DNA from 3 places in the Peribacillus sp. NJ11 genome. Region 2 is predicted to be linked to each of the others. Evidence: riboswitches for the same ligand, from Rfam matches in the RefSeq annotation. Region 2 holds a riboswitch; each other region holds the start of a gene.
The links. Region 2 has a riboswitch for S-adenosylmethionine ahead of QUF86_RS17440 (bifunctional homocysteine S-methyltransferase/methylenetetrahydrofolate reductase). Riboswitches for the same ligand answer to the same signal wherever they lie in the genome.
Positions count from the first base shown of each region.

Region 1 (6,282 bases), 1.7 Mb from region 2:
TGATTGAAAATGATTATTTATCCGTTTAAAGGCAAAGAACCTGAAATCGCTGAAAGCGCATATATTGCTGAAAATGCTGTCGTCACAGGTGATGTGAAAATTGGTGACGAATCATCAATTTGGTTCAATTCCGTCATTCGCGGTGATGTATCCCCAACCATCATAGGGAAAAAAGTCAGTATACAGGATAATAGCGTCCTGCACCAAAGCCCAAATAATCCATTGATCATCGAGGATGAAGTGACCATCGGCCATCAGGTCATTTTACATAGCTGCAAAATCCGTAAAGGAGCTTTGATCGGCATGGGATCGATTGTGCTTGATGCAGCGGAAATCGGCGAAGGGGCTTTTATCGGTGCCGGCAGTCTCGTTCCCCAAGGTAAAGTCATTCCACCGAACATGTTGGCATTCGGACGCCCAGCTAAAGTCATTCGCGAAATCAACGAAGAAGATCGCCAGGATATGGAACGAATCGTACGCGAATATGCCGAAAAAGGACAATACTATAAAACGGCAGAACGAATAAAATAAACTAACGAGTAAATACTCCTAATTCGCGAGTAAATGCTCCAATTTCACGAGTATTTGCTCCTAACTCACGAGTATTTGCTCCAATTTCACGAGTATACGACCCTGACTCACAAGTATATACTCAATTCACGAGTAAACTCCTAACTCACGAGTAAATGCTCCTAACTCACGAGTATTTGCTCCTAACTCTGAGTATTTGCTCCAATTTCACGAGTATACGACCCTGACTCACAAGTATATGCTTCTAACTCGCGAGTAAATGCTCCAATTTCACGAGTATTTGCTCCTAACTCGCGAGTATTTGCTCCAATTTCACGAGTAAACTCCTAACTCTAGAGTAACTATCGATTTCTTGAATTATTCCCCCTGAAGGCAAAATTAATCCATAGAAAAAAGGTGCCCCGCTTTTGCGGGACACCTTTTTTCTATGGATTATGCTTGTGCTTTTAATGTTTCTGCTTTATCCGTGCGTTCCCATGGAAGATCGACATCTGTACGGCCAAAATGTCCGTATGCAGCTGTTTGTTTGTAGATTGGGCGACGAAGATCAAGCATTTTGATGATACCAGCTGGACGAAGGTCGAAGTTTGCACGAACTAGGTCAACTAGGACTTCTTCGCTAACTGTACCAGTTCCGAATGTATCAATCGAGATCGATACAGGCTCTGCCACACCAATTGCGTATGCCAATTGAACTTCCGCTTTGTCAGCAAGGCCAGCGGCAACGATGTTTTTCGCAACGTAACGCGCTGCATATGCCGCAGAACGGTCAACTTTAGTAGCATCCTTACCAGAGAATGCACCACCGCCGTGACGAGCGTATCCGCCGTACGTATCAACGATGATTTTACGTCCAGTAAGACCAGCATCCCCTTGAGGTCCGCCAATTACGAAACGGCCGGTCGGGTTGATGAAGTACTTAGTTTGAGCATCGATCAATTCAGCTGGAACAACTGCTTTAATCACATGTTCTTTTATATCGGCTTGAATTTGTTCAAGCGTAATTTCTGCATCATGCTGTGTAGAGATAACGATCGTATCTACACGTACAGGACGGTTATTCTCATCATACTCCACAGTTACCTGTGTTTTACCATCAGGGCGTAAGTAAGCAAGAGTTTCATCTTTACGAACTTTAGCCAAGCGGAATGAAAGTTTATGTGCCAATGAAATCGGAAGCGGCATAAGCTCTTCTGTTTCATTACAAGCAAATCCGAACATAAGACCTTGGTCCCCTGCACCGATTGCATCGATTTCTTCCTCTGACATGTTTCCTTCACGAGCTTCCAATGCTTTATCGACGCCAGCTGCGATATCGGCAGACTGCTCATCAATGGAACTCAATACAGCACAAGTTTCAGCATCGAAACCGTATTTCGCACGTGTGTAACCAATTCCTGCAATGGTATCACGAACGATACGCGGAATATCCACGTAAGCGGATGTTGTAATTTCACCAGCAACAAGCACAAGACCTGTTGTTACACTTGTTTCACACGCAACACGTGCATTTGCATCCTTAGCAAGGATAGCATCTAAAATGGAATCTGAAATCTGATCACAAATTTTGTCCGGATGGCCCTCTGTAACAGATTCAGAAGTAAATAGACGTTTCTTTGACATCATATTTCCTCCTTGGAAGTTAGTATGTTGTAGGCATAAGCCTGATTTTTACGGAACTCGTTTCCCTCATTAGTTTCAACTATAGACACAGAATTACTTATAAAAACACAAAAACCTTCCCTGGCAAATGAGGAAAGGTTTAAAATTCTGTCTTCTATCCTTTCACTCTTATCGTTCAAGGGTTTTTTACCTTGCTCAGGTTAGCACCATCACCACTATTCCTTGAAGAACATCGCTTTATTTTCGGCGATCGATCTTGGAGTCAAGTTCAATATGGCAGGTTGCTGGGTTTCAAAGGGCCTGTCCCTCCACCAACTCGGGATAAGAGAATCCGTACAATTTAAGATAATATCGTATCAGGTTGGAACTTGTCAATGTTTTTCTAAAAAGAACATATCCCCCCACTTGAAAAAACGGGTTGTTTCAGCGTCTTCAAAGGGTTTCCAAGGCAGACTGCGAATAGAAATGTTGAAAATTGCCATTAATAATAGAAAATAAAGCATACTAACAGGAACGGCCAATTAGAAATATGTTGCTTAATTACTTCCTATTTAAAATAAAATTTTCACTCCATGTAAGTATATGCAATAGTAATGACTCGGTTCCTGCGCCTTAATAATGAAAAATGATTAACGCAACCAGTTGAAAATAATCACAAATTAAAAGAAATAGTATAGACTATTTAAATGAATGTGTTATACTAATTGTAATATAAAAACTTAAACAAAGGAAGGTATCTCATATATGAATTCTGTAGATGTTTCTAATGAGTTACACCAGTTATTAACAGGAAACAATGTTCAAACTCAACTTTCAGTTCCTCAATTGGTCGAAAAAGTATTAAGCAGAAATGAAGGCGTACTAACATCAACTGGCGCAGTAAAAGCTGAAACCGGCAAATATACTGGTCGTTCACCTAAAGATAAATATATCGTGGAAGAAGCATCCGTTAAGGATAAAGTCGATTGGGGTTCAGTGAACCAGCCAATTTCTGAAGATGTGTTCAATAAACTATATAATAAAGTAGTTGACTACCTAAAAGCAAAAGAAGAGATTTTCGTTTTCAAAGGTTTCGCTGGTGCAGACGAATCATCACGTCTTCCAATCCGAGTTGTTAACGAATATGCTTGGCATAATCTTTTTGCCCATACTTTGTTCATCCGTCCGAACGAAGAGGAATTAAGAGGTCACGAAGCTGAATTCACAATTCTTTCGGCACCTAATTTCAAAGCAGACCCAGAAGTGGACGGGACTTCATCTGAAACTTTCATCATCGTTTCATTTGAACGCCGTACCATCCTGATCGGCGGAACGGAATATGCAGGAGAAATGAAAAAATCGATCTTCTCGATCATGAACTACTTACTTCCAGAGGCTGGAATCCTTCCAATGCATTGCTCTGCTAACGTAGGACGTGAAGGGGACGTCGCTTTATTCTTCGGACTGTCTGGAACAGGTAAAACAACTTTATCCGCAGACACTAGCCGTAAACTGATTGGCGATGACGAGCACGGCTGGTCTTCTAACGGTGTATTCAACATCGAAGGTGGCTGCTATGCGAAAACGATCAACCTTTCACGTGAAAAAGAACCACAAATTTTCGATGCGATCCGCTTCGGTGCCGTATTGGAAAATGTAGTTGTGGACCCGGATACACGTGAAGCGGACTATGATGACAGTTCATTGACTGAAAACACCCGTGCTGCATACCAAATGCAAGCGATCGATAACATCGTGAACCCAAGTATTGCAGGACACCCAAATACAATCATTTTCTTAACAGCTGATGCTTCAGGCGTTCTGCCTCCAATCAGCAAGCTTTCCAAAGAACAGGCAATGTTCCATTTCCTAAGTGGTTACACTAGTAAATTGGCTGGTACTGAAAGAGGGGTAACTTCTCCGGAAGCTACATTCTCCACTTGCTTCGGTTCACCGTTCTTACCGCTTCCCGCTCAACGCTATGCTGAGATGCTTGGTGATAAAATTGACGAGCACAATGCAAAAGTATACCTTGTCAACACTGGGTGGACTGGCGGAGCATACGGAACCGGAAGCCGTATGAAACTTGCTTACACTCGTGCGATGGTACAAGCGGCACTTGAAGGTGAATTAGCGAACATCGAAACGATCAAGGATGAAATCTTCGGTTTGGATATCCCGCTTCATGTTCCTGGAGTTCCTGACGAAGTGCTTCAACCAATCAAGACTTGGGCAGATCCTGCAGCTTATAAACAAGCAGCAACAGCTCTTGCAGCTCAATTCCGTGAAAACTTCAAGAAATTCGGTAGCGTTCCAAGTGAAATCGAAGAACTTGGCGGACCGACAGCTTAATAAATTGTACACAAAAGGACCAAGCTCTTGCTTGGTCCTTTCTTCATTGGTTTTCCGCTCCCCCCGTGCCAGTTGCAGAGCTTGACTTTCAACCACAAAAAGGGCACTGTCCATAGTCAGCGCCCCCTTTATCCTTATTCCATTATCGATGTTTGTCCAAGTTTTTAGATGATCGCTTTATTCCTGGCTTTTTTCATGGACATCGTTTTGTATTGATATATATTGCCCAGGTTGGCCACCGGGACATCGGTTTCATTCGCATCAATGCAATTCCGTGTATCCAAAATCAATTTATTGGCCATAAGATCCGATAGCTTATCATAATCCATCCGTTTAAATTCATCATGGTCGGTCAGGACAAGTATCAAGTCGGCACCTTTTACAGCATCTTCCACTGAAACGATTGGCATCTTCCCAGATTGAACATGCGGATCATGCAAGGCTACATCCACATTTTCCATTCCCATCAAGATATTGACGACATCAATGGCGGGACTTTCACGAATATCATCTACATTTCCTTTGTATGAAAGTCCGAAAACCGCTACCTTTGGATGACGGATTCCCTCGAGCATCATTCTTACGCAATTGACAATGTAATAAGGCATCGATACGTTTGTATCACGTGCCAATTTAATGATTCTCGCATACTCTGGTGCCTTTGCTACGACGAAATACGGATCGACTGCTAAACAATGTCCCCCGACTCCAGGGCCTGGTTGGTGAATATTGACACGTGGGTGCTTGTTTGCCATCCCTATGACATCCAAGACATTGATGTCCAGCTGGAAGCAGACTTTCGCCAGCTCGTTTGCAAGGGCGATATTGACATCCCGGAAAGTATTTTCCATCAGCTTGGACATTTCTGCCGTTTTCGCATCCGTCTGAATGATTTCACCTTGAACGAAGGTTTCATAAACTAAGCTCCCTTTATAAGAACATGTTTCCGTGATCCCTCCGACGATACGATTATTATGAACTAGCTCTTCAAGAATCCTTCCAGGTAAAACACGTTCCGGGCAATGAACGAGGAAGATGTCTTTACCGATCGTGAGGCCAGTCATTTCTATCATCGGTTTGATATGATCATCCATGCTTCTTGGCGCTATCGTCGATTCGATAATGATGACATTTCCCTTTTTGATAAAAGGAAGAATGGTGGATGTCGCTTCTAAGACGTAGGTTAAATCACATGATTGATGCATGTCATCTTTATTTGGAGTAGGGACTGCAATAATGAAAACATCAGCATGTTCCGGGCTTAAAGCAGCTCGAAACTTATTGGAAATAAGCACCTCATGTAATACCTGCTCCAGTCCAGGTTCTTCGATATGGAGCTTACCATCATTCAAATTGGAGATAACCTCAGGCTGGATATCCACGCCGATAACATCGACACCGTGTTTCGCAAACATTAAAGAAGTTGGAAGCCCTATATAACCTAGTCCCATTGTACAAAGTTTCATATTAACCACTCCTATCCTATTTTTCTGCTACACTCGTTTTGTTAGGCAGATTGATAAATATCGATAAAGATTTCCTTCTCTTGTTTCCAATTGTATTTTTGCCGGGCATTCAGGCAATTACTGCTCATTTCCGCCCTTTTTTCAGGGTGTTTCAATAGGTAATTGACTCCTTCGGCAATTGACTTTGGATCATGTGAATCGACACACACGCCAATCTGTTCCGCATCGACCACCTTTTGGATTTCAGGAAAACTACAGGCAACCACAGGCACACCGCTCATCATGTATTCAAACAATTTATTTGAAGAAGCGGAGTAGTGATTAAAACAGA
Region 1 is NZ_JAUCFO010000001.1:1,810,197-1,816,478, reverse strand. It holds gene QUF86_RS09005 (gamma carbonic anhydrase) at 13-531, shown strand; gene metK (methionine adenosyltransferase) at 964-2,157, opposite strand; SAM riboswitch class I at 2,320-2,482, opposite strand; gene pckA (phosphoenolpyruvate carboxykinase (ATP)) at 2,899-4,485, shown strand; gene QUF86_RS08990 (nucleotide sugar dehydrogenase) at 4,650-5,951, opposite strand; gene QUF86_RS08985 (glycosyltransferase) at 5,993-6,282, opposite strand, start outside.
Region 1: it holds a riboswitch for S-adenosylmethionine, as region 2 does, so the genes downstream of both, metK (methionine adenosyltransferase) here and QUF86_RS17440 (bifunctional homocysteine S-methyltransferase/methylenetetrahydrofolate reductase) in region 2, are expected to answer to the same signal.

Region 2 (6,282 bases):
TTTTGTCAGTGTCATGTAAAATATTCGTTACAGCCAACCCATCCATCGCGTCTTTGGAATATAAAACCGGACCTCCATATTCAGGTGATATTTTAAAATCGGTGAATTTACGGGATAGAGCAGCCCCTCCCACTAAAATGGGGGTATCTATTCCCGCTTGTCTTAAATCCTGTGCAGTTAACACCATTTGCTGTGCTGATTTAACAAGTAATCCAGATAGTCCAATGATGGTTGGCTCATGTTTTCGAACCTCTTCAATGATTTGTTGCGGTGCGACCTTGATACCCAAATCAATGACTTCATAGCCATTATTGGACAGTATGATATCCACTAGGTTTTTCCCGATATCATGTACATCTCCCTTGACAGTCGCTAAAAGGATCTTTCCTTTCTTGGCGCTATCTTCAGAGTTTTCCATTAGTGGTTCAAGGTGAGATACAGCCGCCTTCATTGCTTCAGCACTCTGAAGCACTTCTGCGACAATAAGTTGGTTGTCATTAAATAACCGACCCACTTCACTCATTCCATCCATCAATGGTCCATTGATGATTTCCAATGGGCTGTCACCGCGTTCAATTGCTTTATTTAAATCATCAATCAATCCTTCTTTCGTACCTTCGATAATATAGTTACCTAATCGTTCGTCCAATGGCAGGATCACACCATTATCCTTCTTCTCCGCTTTTTTCCCACGATAAAACTCGGTAAAGATCGCTAAAGTTTCTGTAGATGTTTCAAACAGGAGTGCCTCAGCTAATTTCACTTCATCTTCCGGTATCAGAGCGAAACGTTCAAGCTTTTCCGTATTCACGATAGCATAATCGAGACCGGCTTTTGTACAATGGTAGAGGAAAACGGCATTTAGAATTTCCCTTCCACGCGCTGGCAGACCGAATGAAACATTCGATATGCCAAGTATCGTTAAGCATTCCGGAAACTTTTCTTTGATTGCCTTAATTCCCTTCACCGTTTCTAAAGCAGAACCGATATATTGTTCATCACCCGTACCTACAGGAAATACTAGCGGATCAAAAATGATGTCACTTTTGTTTAGTCCATACTTATTTACGAGCAAATCCACAGAACGTGTAGCCACTTCCAATTTGCGCTCAGCATCGACGGCCATCCCAATTTCATCAATGGTTCCTACGACAACGGCAGCCCCGTATTGATGGACGAATGGCACTATTTTTTCAAAGCGCTCTTCACCATCTTCAAGGTTAATGGAATTAATGATGGATTTTCCTTGTGAATGTTTTAATGCTTGTTCAAGTACGGCTTCATCTGTAGTATCGATGACCAATGGGACTTTCACTTTTTTGACGACCTCTTCTACGAACTCCTTCATATCACCAAGCTCATCCCCATCAGGATCAGCAAGACAGATATCAATGACATGGGCGCCTTTTTTTACCTGGGCACGTGCAATTTCGGCAGCTGGCTCGTAATGCTTTCCACGAATCAGCTCCTTGAATTTTCGAGATCCGATAACATTCGTTCTCTCACCTACGAATAAAGGACGCATTGAATCATCATAAATGAGTGGCTCTATGCCTGATACGGCATGCCCATGGGCTGATTCGGTAATTGTACGAGGCTGAATGCCTTCAAGGACCCTGACAAGTTCTTTAATATGCTCTGGCGTAGTACCACAACAACCCCCAATGATATTGACCCATCCCTTTTCGGCAAATTGCTTCATTTTCTCTGCAAGGGAAGTCGGTGACTCATGATAATGACCCTCTTCATCCGGGAGCCCGGCATTCGGGTAACAACTGATTGCGCTATTGGCTATATCTGCAAGTGTCCTGATATGGTCTATCATGAATTCCGGTCCTGTTGCACAATTCAGGCCGACAGCCACGGGCTTCATATGTTCAACCGATAAATAGAAAGCTTCTATCGACTGGCCAGCAAGTGTCGTCCCCATCGGTTCGATCGTACCTGATATGATGACAGGCACATCTTTTCCTGATTTAGCGAAGGCTGCTTTTATTCCAGAAAAGGCTGCCTTGACATTAAGCATATCCTGACAGGTTTCCACCAATAACAAGTCTACCCCGCCATCCAAAAGACCGAGTGCCTGTTCTTTATAAGAATCGGTTAAAATATCAAAAGTCGTTCCACCTGTTACGGATAGCGTTTTTGTGGTGGGCCCCATCGAGCCAGCTACATATCTTGGCCAATCATCATTTGAATATTTTTCACATGCTTTAACGGCAAGCTCAGCTGAAATTTTATTAAGCTTGTAGGCAATCGTGCTTATTTGGTATTCCTCAAGAACGATGCTAGTCGCTCCGAAGGTATTTGTTTCAATGATATCAGCACCTGCTGCTAAATATTTTTCATGGATGGATTGGATGATTTCTGGTTGTGTCAGTGATAAATACTCGTTGCAACCCTCGAATTGTTCCCCGCCAAAGTCCTCTGCTGTTAAATTCTCCGCTTGAAGCATGGTTCCCATCGCTCCATCGAGCAGGAGAATCTTAGTATCCAACTGATCTTGAATCGCTTTTTTATTCATGTACTGCCACCTCTGATGTATGTTTACTATCGACTTTTCTAATATATTTCGTAAGTTCCGCCGTCATTTCATAGCGAAGGAACGGAGTGATTAAATATATGCCCTTGAATTTTTCCCTTGCCGCGTCGACTAGCTCGCGTGCGATATTCACCCCTTCAATTCTTGACTTTACAGGGTCATTCCCCGCTAAAGCCATGGCCCTCCTGACATTATCCGGCAATTTGATGCCCGGGATCTCATTATGGATGAATTCGGCATTCCGTGTGCTTGTCAATGGCATGATACCGACGAAAACCGGGGTTTCTAAATGTTTTGTAGCTTCATGAACTTCTTCAATCTGCTCAACTGAATAAATTGGCTGTGTCAAAAAGGATTGGGCACCGCAGGCAATCTTCTTTTCCATTCTCTGTACGGCTTTATCCAAATATTTCACATTGGGATTAAAAGCGGCGGCAATTTTAAAATTAGCCCGCTGGCCCAAACTCTGACCGGAATAGGATAGACCTTCATTAAATTGTTTGACCATGCTTATTAGGTCAAACGACGATAAATCATAAACCGAAGTGGCTCCCGGGAAGTCCCCAATTTTAGAGGGATCTCCGGTGATGATCAATAATTCATCCAGCCCAACCGTCTGCAGGCCCATTAAATGTGACTGCAGGCCAATTAAATTTCGATCCCGGCATGTTATATGCACCATCGGCTTTACATTCAATTGGTTCTTCAGCAAATTAGCCAGTGCATCATTCGATATCCTTGGTGAAGCAAGTGAATTATCCGCCAATGTAATGGAATCGACCCCTGCTTTTTTCAAAACCTCGGCACCAGTCATGAAACTCTCTATTCCCAACTTTTTCGGAGGATCAAGTTCAACAAGAATCGTCCTTTCTGTTTTGGCCTTTTCGTACAGAGGGAGTTCCAATTCTCTATCGTTCACTTCAATTATTTCTATTTCACGGGCTTTCGTATATTTCTCTTTTACTGGAGCCAAACTTCCAATCGCATTCTTTACAGCTTGAATATGCAGGGGAGTCGTTCCACAGCACCCTCCTATGATCGCGGCACCTTGCTCACGAAGGTCTAGGGCACTTGAGCCGAAATATTCCGGCACAGCTTTATAGACAAGCCTTCCATCCACATAATCCGGAAGGCTGGCGTTAGGGTAAATGGCAATCGACGCTTGCTTTGGCAAACTCACCTCTTCCAAGGCCCGAATCATATGATGTGGACCGAGTCGGCAATTCACCCCAACAACATCGGCACCCAATTGCTCGAGTTTTTGAAAGGCTTCATTTAAATGGATTCCATTTTGAAGATTTCCCAGTTCATGCATCGAAACATTTGCGATGATCGGCAGTCCAGTTTCATTTTTAACGATTTGCAAAACGGTTTCCAGCTCTTCCAGGTCATAAAATGTTTCCAAGAGAATCCCATCCGGGTTTTCCATCAACAGACTGTATAGCTGTTCACGAAAACCTCGCTTTATCTCTTCCATACTTAAATCCGATTTCCTGATACTCCGCTGTGCCCCTATGGTACCGAAGACATATGCCTTTCCTTTTGCCGCTTTTTTAGCAAGGATGACTCCCTGGCGATTTATTCTGCTTACTTCATCTTCAAGTCCATGCCGTTTCAATTTATTGAAATTGGCTCCATATGTATTCGATTGAAGGATATCTGCACCAGCTTCCAAATAGGCACGGTGGATGGACTCTATTTGATCTGGGTTCGTGCAGTTTAATTCCTCATAACATTGATCGATGCCATAAGAGTACAGTAAAGTCCCCATTGCCCCTTCTCCAACCAGCATTCTTTCTTTCAATTCTTTACGAAAATTCATAATTACACCCTCTCTCAAAAACAATCCTGTTTTTGTCGTTTTATATGAGTATGAGAGAAAAGAAAAAAAACCTTCTCAAAGAAGAAGGTCTTTTGAAACATTCTCCTCATCTATCAAGCTCTGCTTGCTGGATTTAGCACCTTTGCCTAAGCTGGTTGCTGAGGTTTCTTCGGGCCAGTCCCTCCACCTCTCTCGATAAGATCCAATTATATAATTTTCACAAGATTTCAAAATTTGATTATATTTAATTTACATTAATAATCTGTCAATTTCAATACCTGATCGTCATTTTTTTCACTTTTGCAAAATTCATTCACTCTTTTGCAGCTTGAACTCTCTTCACTATCCTTTGTTTCCAGTCTTCCGCTAACGAGTCTAGTGTAAGTAACGCGTTTGAGCCTTCCAGCCCATCTCGGTTATGTAGGATCACCTCTGTTGCATAATGAACCGAAATTTTTTCTTGCAAACGATCTATTAGCACGATTTCGTTTTGTTTCTTTATCGTTCCTTCTTGAATGACTTTTGCAAAATAACCAGTGTAACTCGTTTTCAGCACGAATTCCAAAAACTTAGGTTCCTGATTGAAGTGGGAAATGGTCGAACAAGGGATCCTCCCCTGATTAATTTGAACAATCACTTCGCCTATTTGATAAATATCACCGATATACGTTGTTTCTTCCCTCATCCCCGCTACAGTTAAATTTTCACCGAATGCAGGGATATCTAGCTTTTTAGCGAATCTTTCATTCCATAATGAGTAATGCTCAAAGGGGTAAAAACACAAAGCCCGATCAGGACCTCCATGGAACTTTACATTACCTACCCCATCACCCATTATGCCTGATTTAGTTACTATCACGTCATCCACTGCTTGTTTATCCATCGCTGAAAAGATATCGATATTCGAAAAATTTTCCTGTTTGGGCTTTCCGGCATGAAGCGATTCAATTTTTCCATTTTCCATTTTACATCTTCCATTCTTATTTAATTTATATCATCATTATATATGTATAAATTATACTAAAAATCCATTTTGTTCTGTAGTTTTTTATGGGAATATAGCAGTTTAGAAGGGCAAAAGCCCCAAGTTGGCGAAATATCATTGATTTCCAGAAAAATTCATAGGTTAGTTTCAGTAATTTTGTTGCTATTTCAGAATTAAATATGGTAGAATATGAACACAATATATAGTCGAAAACTACAACCGTTCGCCTATATGTTGATTTTCACGATTGAATTCCTCATTGTCGCTCTTTAGGGAGCGAATTTTTTTGCCTTCATTTCCATCCATCATTTTCTTTTAATTCCATTCAGTTCCTTACATCGTGATCCACTTACCTATTTGTAATCCCTTCCCTATGTAATTCTCTCCCTGTTAAGTCACTTTCATTACCTTATTAGAAGGCAAGATCCCTTGCTAAAACAAGCAGAAAGCCGAGCGACATCATGCGTCTTCCGCTCAGCTTCCTGTTTATGCTTGTTTCTTTTTTTTCGGTGCCGCTTTCTTTCGGGTAGTCTTTTTCTTTTCCGGTTCATCATGTTTCGTTCGGTCAATGGATGCCTGTAAAGCCTCCATTAAATCGGTTACATTGTTGGAAACTGGCTCTTTTGTTTTGGCTGTAATCGTCGTTTGTCCCGTTTTCTTCGATTCAATCAAATCAAGTAAAGCGGTTCGATAGTCATCGGTATATTTTGTCGGATCGAAAGTAGTCGTTAATTGATCTATCAATAACACGGCCGTATCGATTTCTTTTTTTACAATGGTATCGTTGGCAGGAATATTCGGCACATCCGCTGTGGAGCGTACTTCATCCGGGTAATGAATCGTTTCCATCACCAAGGTATTATCAACAACTCGGATTACCGCCATTTGTTCTTTTGAGCGAATGATGATTTTCGCTAACCCAACCTTATTCGA
Region 2 is NZ_JAUCFO010000001.1:3,516,520-3,522,801, reverse strand. It holds gene metH (methionine synthase) at 1-2,524, opposite strand, end outside; gene QUF86_RS17440 (bifunctional homocysteine S-methyltransferase/methylenetetrahydrofolate reductase) at 2,517-4,364, opposite strand; SAM riboswitch class I at 4,468-4,566, opposite strand; gene QUF86_RS17435 (MOSC domain-containing protein) at 4,678-5,328, opposite strand; gene ku (non-homologous end joining protein Ku) at 5,836-6,282, opposite strand, start outside.

Region 3 (6,282 bases), 1.9 Mb from region 2:
GCCTTGACTGCGTACTTGATTCTTTTACTGAATGAATAATTTTCATTACAAACAGGGGTTTTTATCCTTTTTTGTGCAATGTGCCCATACTTTTTTCTAAACTGATAGCTTAGACTATATTTAATTGGTACAAGTAATCAAGAGTTTAAAAGGGGGATTTTTCATGGCAGAGTTAGTATTAGATCATATATTCAAGATTTATGATAAAAAGGTGACAGCTGTTAAAGACTTCAACCTTCGTGTTGCCGATAAGGAATTCATAGTTTTTGTGGGACCTTCAGGCTGCGGCAAATCGACGACTTTACGGATGATTGCCGGACTGGAAGACATTTCCCAAGGGGATTTATTTATAGACGGCAAGCGAGTCAATGATGTCCCCCCTAAAGATCGTGATATTGCGATGGTTTTCCAGAACTACGCCTTATATCCACATATGTCAGTCTATGACAATATGGCATTTGGATTAAAGCTCCGGAAAACGCCAAAAGCGGAGATCAAGCAAAGGGTCAATGAAGCTGCAAGGATCCTCGGACTTGAAGAGCTGCTAAATAGGAAACCGAAAGCCCTTTCAGGTGGTCAGCGCCAGCGTGTGGCACTAGGCCGTGCAATTGTAAGGGACGCAAAAGTATTTTTGATGGATGAGCCATTATCCAACCTCGACGCAAAGCTGCGGGTTCAAATGCGTGCTGAAATCGCAAAACTACATAAACGGCTGGACACCACAACGATATATGTCACACATGACCAAACAGAGGCAATGACCATGGCGACACGCCTTGTCGTAATGAAAGATGGTATCATCCAACAGGTCGGTGCCCCAAAAGACGTTTACGAGAAACCCATAAACGTTTTTGTCGGCGGCTTCATCGGATCGCCTGCCATGAACTTCTTTACCGGAACATTAAAAGAAGGCATGTTTAAAATTGGTGAACAAACGCTTGAAATACCCGGATTGAAGATGAAAATGCTGCGTGATCAAGGATATGTCGGAAAAGAAATGATCCTTGGCATCCGTCCTGAGGATTTCCATAACGAAGGAGATTACTTCACGGAGTCCCCCAACAGTACATTCACAACCCAAATTGATGTAGCTGAACTCATGGGCGCGGAGATCATGCTTTACTCCACATTAGAGGGGCAGGACTTCGTCGCACGGGTAGATGCCAAGAATATTATCCAGGCAGGCGAGAACATAAAACTAGCCCTTGACATGAATAAAGCACACTTTTTTGATAAAGGGACCGAACATCGCATTTTAGTTGAAGAGGACGAACAAATGCAGGAAAGCATGAAGTTATCTGCCAATTAAACGTAAAAAGACCCGTTCATGAATGGGTCTTTTTTTCGTTTATTCAAATATTAAATAAGGGTCAAATCTATTCCTGGACCAATACCACTTCATCATGTCCGCATTCAGAGCATTTCATAAGATGCGGGCATTGGCCTTTTTGAAGGGATTGAGGGTATCCGTCGTTCAGCTTAAGTGTGTCGATATCCATATAAGCACTGTAATCATCATCGTAATCCATGAATTTCCCTTTATCCTCAAGATTGCTGCTGCATTCCGGGCAATTTACATGAATTTTTCTTAGACCGTTGCAAAGCGGGCATAAAGACATTGTTATTCCTCCTGTTCCCGATACTTATGATCTCAGTATTTGTTGCTTTCATTATTTTAACACATGGAAACACCCTCCCTAAAACCGGCGGGAGGGCACTCCTATGGAATTATTTATTAACCATGTCAGCGGGATCGACCCATGCTTTGAATTCATCTTCCGTGAGGAACTCCAATTTCAAGGCCGCTTCTTTTAAGGTAGAGTTGTCCTTGAATGCAGTTTTGGCGATCTTGGCTGCTTTTTCATAACCAATATGCGGGTTCAATGCTGTTACCAACATAAGGGAGCGATCTACATTTTCTTTGATCTTATCTTCATTTGCAGTGATGCCAACCGCACAATTAATGTTAAAAGAGTGAATGCCTTCCGTCAATAATTTCACTGTTTGAAGGAAGTTATAGATGATGACTGGTTTGAATACGTTCAATTCAAAGTTACCTTGGCTTGCTGCAAATCCAATTGTAGCATCGTTACCAACGATTTGTGTCGCAATCATGGTAAGCGCTTCACTCTGTGTTGGATTGACTTTACCCGGCATGATGGAGCTGCCTGGCTCATTTTCAGGAATGGCTATTTCGCCGATTCCGCTTCTAGGACCACTTGCCAGCCATCTGACATCGTTCGCAATTTTCATTAAATCCGCTGCCAATGCTTTCAAAGCACCGTGTGCATAAACGATTTCGTTATGGCTTGTCAATGCATGGAACTTATTATCCGATGTGACGAAAGGATGTCCTGTATCCGCTGCAATTTGTTTTGCGGAAAGTCCCGGGAATTCTTTTTTTGTATTGATTCCGGTTCCTACTGCCGTTCCGCCTAGAGCCAGGTTCAATAATTTTTGGCTGCTTTCCTCAATCATCGCTAGATCTTTATCAAGCATCGCTTTCCAGCCAGAAATTTCTTGTCCTAATGTCAGTGGTGTTGCATCTTGAAGATGTGTCCGGCCAATCTTCACGACATCCCAAAACTCTTTTTCTTTTGAATCGAATGTATCACGAAGTGCTTTGATGGCAGGAACCAACTTTTCAGCGACCTCCATAAAGGCTGCAATATGCATGGCGGTCGGGAAAGTATCATTGGAGCTTTGTGCCTTGTTTACATCATCATTCGGGTGAAGTGTTTCCGATTCACCATTTTCTTTTAACCATTCATTCCCTTTGTTAGCGACCACTTCATTCACGTTCATATTACTTTGCGTCCCGCTTCCCGTTTGCCAAACTACAAGCGGGAAATGTTCATCAAGCGTACCTTCAAGGATTTCGCCGCAAATCTTAACGATGGCATTCTTTTTAACTTCTGAAAGATCACCGAGATCATAGTTAACCTTTGCCGCAGCTTGTTTAACGTATGCAAATGCACGAACCAATTCAATCGGCATTTTTTCATTACCGATTTTGAAATTGTTACGGCTTCTCTCGGTCTGTGCTCCCCAATATTTATCGGCAGGAACTTTCACTTCACCCATCGTATCTCGTTCGATTCTGTAATCCATGTGTTCTCCTCCTATGTTTGCACTATTCATCGAAGACCTTAAGTATATGAAATGAATAATGTCGTATTATTCTCTCTCCTTACATTGTACAAACTTTATTATTTTAAAGCAAAAATATCCGGCCAGGCCTCCCCTTTTTCTGAAAAATTCAATTAATTCATTCAACAGGATCATTCAGGATTATCCCTGACCACATGCAAATTCCGGATATTCTTTTTAGACACGTAAAGTGTTGACACCGCTAGGCTCCAATAGACCTAGTCATGAACATCGAAGCAATATCCATCAAACTTGTTCTTGACAGTATTTTGTATTTATAGTAAATTCAAAAGAAATTGAATAATCTAAACTCTTATCGAGAGAGGTATAGGGAATGGCCCGATGACACCTCAGCAACCTTCATTTGTTTCAAACCAATGAAAAGGTGCTAATTCCACAAGTTTGTGAACTTGGAAGATAAGAAGAATGACTCGTCCCTACTTAATCAAAGTCTTCTTCTTAAAGAAGACTTTTTTTATTTTATATAACTCAAAGGAGCAGTGAAAACTATGTACAAAACTGAAACATATCTTGCTCAATTAGGAAATCGCAGCGAAACGGCGACAGGAACAGTCAATCCGCCGGTATACTTTTCAACTGCTTTTCGCCACGAAGGAATCGGTCAATCGACTGGATTCGATTACACAAGGACAGGTAATCCTACACGCCAACTATTGGAACGATCCATCGCCGATCTGGAAAAAGGCGACCAAGGGTATGCCTGCAGTTCAGGAATGGCAGCCATTTCTACTATACTGGCCTTATTTAAATCAGGTGATGCATGGATTGTCAGCGAAGATCTTTATGGGGGTACATATCGTCTGTTAGAACAAGGTTTTAAGAAATGGGGGTTGCAGTGTGACTATGTGAACACTTGTTGTTTGGAGGATATCGAAAAAGCCATCACTCCTCACACGAAAGCCATCTTCATTGAAACTCCCACTAACCCTCTTATGCAGCAAACGGATATTAGCGCCGTTGCCGCATTGGCCAAACGATTTGATTTATTGTTAATCGTTGATAATACTTTTTACACGCCTCTTATTCAACAACCCATCCTGCTTGGAGCGGATATTGTGATTCACAGTGCTACCAAGTATCTCGGTGGTCATAATGATGTGCTGGCCGGACTGATCGTGGCCAGCGGCGCGGAATTATGTGATGCACTTGCCTTCCATCATAATGGTACTGGTGCTGTCTTGAGCCCCTTTGATTCTTGGCTGTTGATGCGCGGAATGAAAACCCTGGCATTGCGGATGGATCGTCATGAAAAGAATGCAAAGGTACTTGTAGATTACTTGTCGGAACATGATTGCGTTACGGACGTATTGTATCCCGGTAGGGGCGGCATGATTTCCTTCCGCATCATTGAAGAAGCGGCGGTCAACCCATTTTTACAATCACTCTCATTAATTTCGTTTGCAGAAAGCCTTGGTGGGGTCGAAAGCTTCATCACCTATCCTGCTACACAAACACATGCCGATATACCTCTTGAAGTCAGAACGGCCAATGGGGTTTGTAATCGCCTGCTTCGCTTCTCCGTCGGCATTGAGGACAGCGACGATTTGATTCAGGATTTACAGGAAGCATTCGCACACGTAAAAAGGGAGGCACTACGATGACCGATCATGATTTTAGCTTTGAAACCAAATTACTCCATAATCAACATAAATTCGATCCGGCAACAGGCGGTGTGAGCGTCCCCATTCAGCACGCTTCCACTTTCCATCAATCCGATATCGATCAATTCGGTAAATATGATTACAGCAGAAGCGGGAACCCAACTCGCGAAGCGCTGGAAGATATCATTGCCGAACTTGAGGAAGGCACACACGGTTTTGCCTTTTCATCAGGAATGGCAGCCATTTCAACAGCTTTCCTGCTGTTGTCTGCCGGAGACCATATCGTCATTTCCGAAGACGTGTACGGAGGAACGTTCAGGATGGTCACAAGTGTTTTGACACGTTTCAATATTGAGCATACTTTCGTTGATATGACGGATCTTGAAAGCATCAAAGCGGCCATTCAGCCAAATACGAGAGCCATATACATCGAAACGCCTTCAAATCCATTACTTAAAGTGACCGATATTAAAGCCGTTTGTGAAATCGCAAAAAAAGCCGGGGCCTTAAGTTTTGTTGATAATACATTCTTGACGCCAGCATTACAGAAACCCCTGAATCTGGGCGCTGATGTTGTCCTTCATAGTGCGACGAAGTTTTTATCCGGACATAGTGATGTGGTAGCTGGACTTGCTGTAGTGAAAGATCCGGAATTGGCAGTAAGACTCGGTTCCCTCCAAAACTCCTTTGGAGCGATTCTTGGTGTCCAGGACGCCTGGCTAGTAATGAGAGGTCTGAAAACCTTGTCCGTTAGAATGGAGCACTCCCAAAAAGGGGCAGAAAAGATTGCCGCCTACTTAAAGAAGCAGCCCTTGGTTAAAAAAGTGTATTATCCCGGCCTAGCAGATCATCCACAGCACGCCATCCAGAAAGGCCAGTCACTTGGAGCCGGTGCGGTCCTATCATTTGAATTGGTAAGCGAAGAAGTCTTCCGCTCTTTCGTGAACACTGTCGAGCTTCCTGTTTTTGCCGTAAGCCTTGGAGCTGTCGAATCCATATTATCCTACCCGGCCAAAATGTCCCACGCTGCCATGCCTGCTGATGAAAGGGAAAAGCGGGGCATCACGAACAGCTTGCTTCGTCTCTCTGTCGGACTTGAAAATCCGGACGATTTAATCAAGGACTTCGATGCGGCCCTTGTAAATATTGCAAAAGGGGAAGCAATTGCTGCGAAATGAAAAAAGGAGGGGTGCCCCATATTTATGGGCACCCTTTTTGTTTGCATCATTTAAATTCTTGTTCAACCCATCCATAACAAAAGGCTAACGATTTCCCGATGGCCTTACTCTCTTTTCTTCATATTATATTTATCCAGGAAACGATCCACCCGTCCGCCCTTTTCAGCAAACTTCTGCTTTCCAGTATAAAAAGGGTGCGTATCCGAACTGATCTCCACTTTTAATAATGGATACGTTTGGCCGTCTTCCCATTCGATCGTTTCATTGGATGTTTTCGTGGAACCTGTCAAAAATTTATAACCGCTGTTGGTATCCATGAATACTACTTGTCG
Region 3 is NZ_JAUCFO010000001.1:5,462,027-5,468,308, forward strand. It holds gene QUF86_RS26715 (PucR family transcriptional regulator) at 1-39, shown strand, start outside; gene QUF86_RS26720 (ABC transporter ATP-binding protein) at 164-1,309, shown strand; gene QUF86_RS26725 (hypothetical protein) at 1,377-1,619, opposite strand; gene fumC (class II fumarate hydratase) at 1,729-3,111, opposite strand; SAM riboswitch class I at 3,461-3,574, shown strand; gene QUF86_RS26735 (methionine biosynthesis PLP-dependent protein) at 3,660-4,772, shown strand; gene metC (cystathionine beta-lyase) at 4,769-5,950, shown strand; gene QUF86_RS26745 (type B 50S ribosomal protein L31) at 6,055-6,282, opposite strand, start outside.
Region 3: it holds a riboswitch for S-adenosylmethionine, as region 2 does, so the genes downstream of both, QUF86_RS26735 (methionine biosynthesis PLP-dependent protein) here and QUF86_RS17440 (bifunctional homocysteine S-methyltransferase/methylenetetrahydrofolate reductase) in region 2, are expected to answer to the same signal.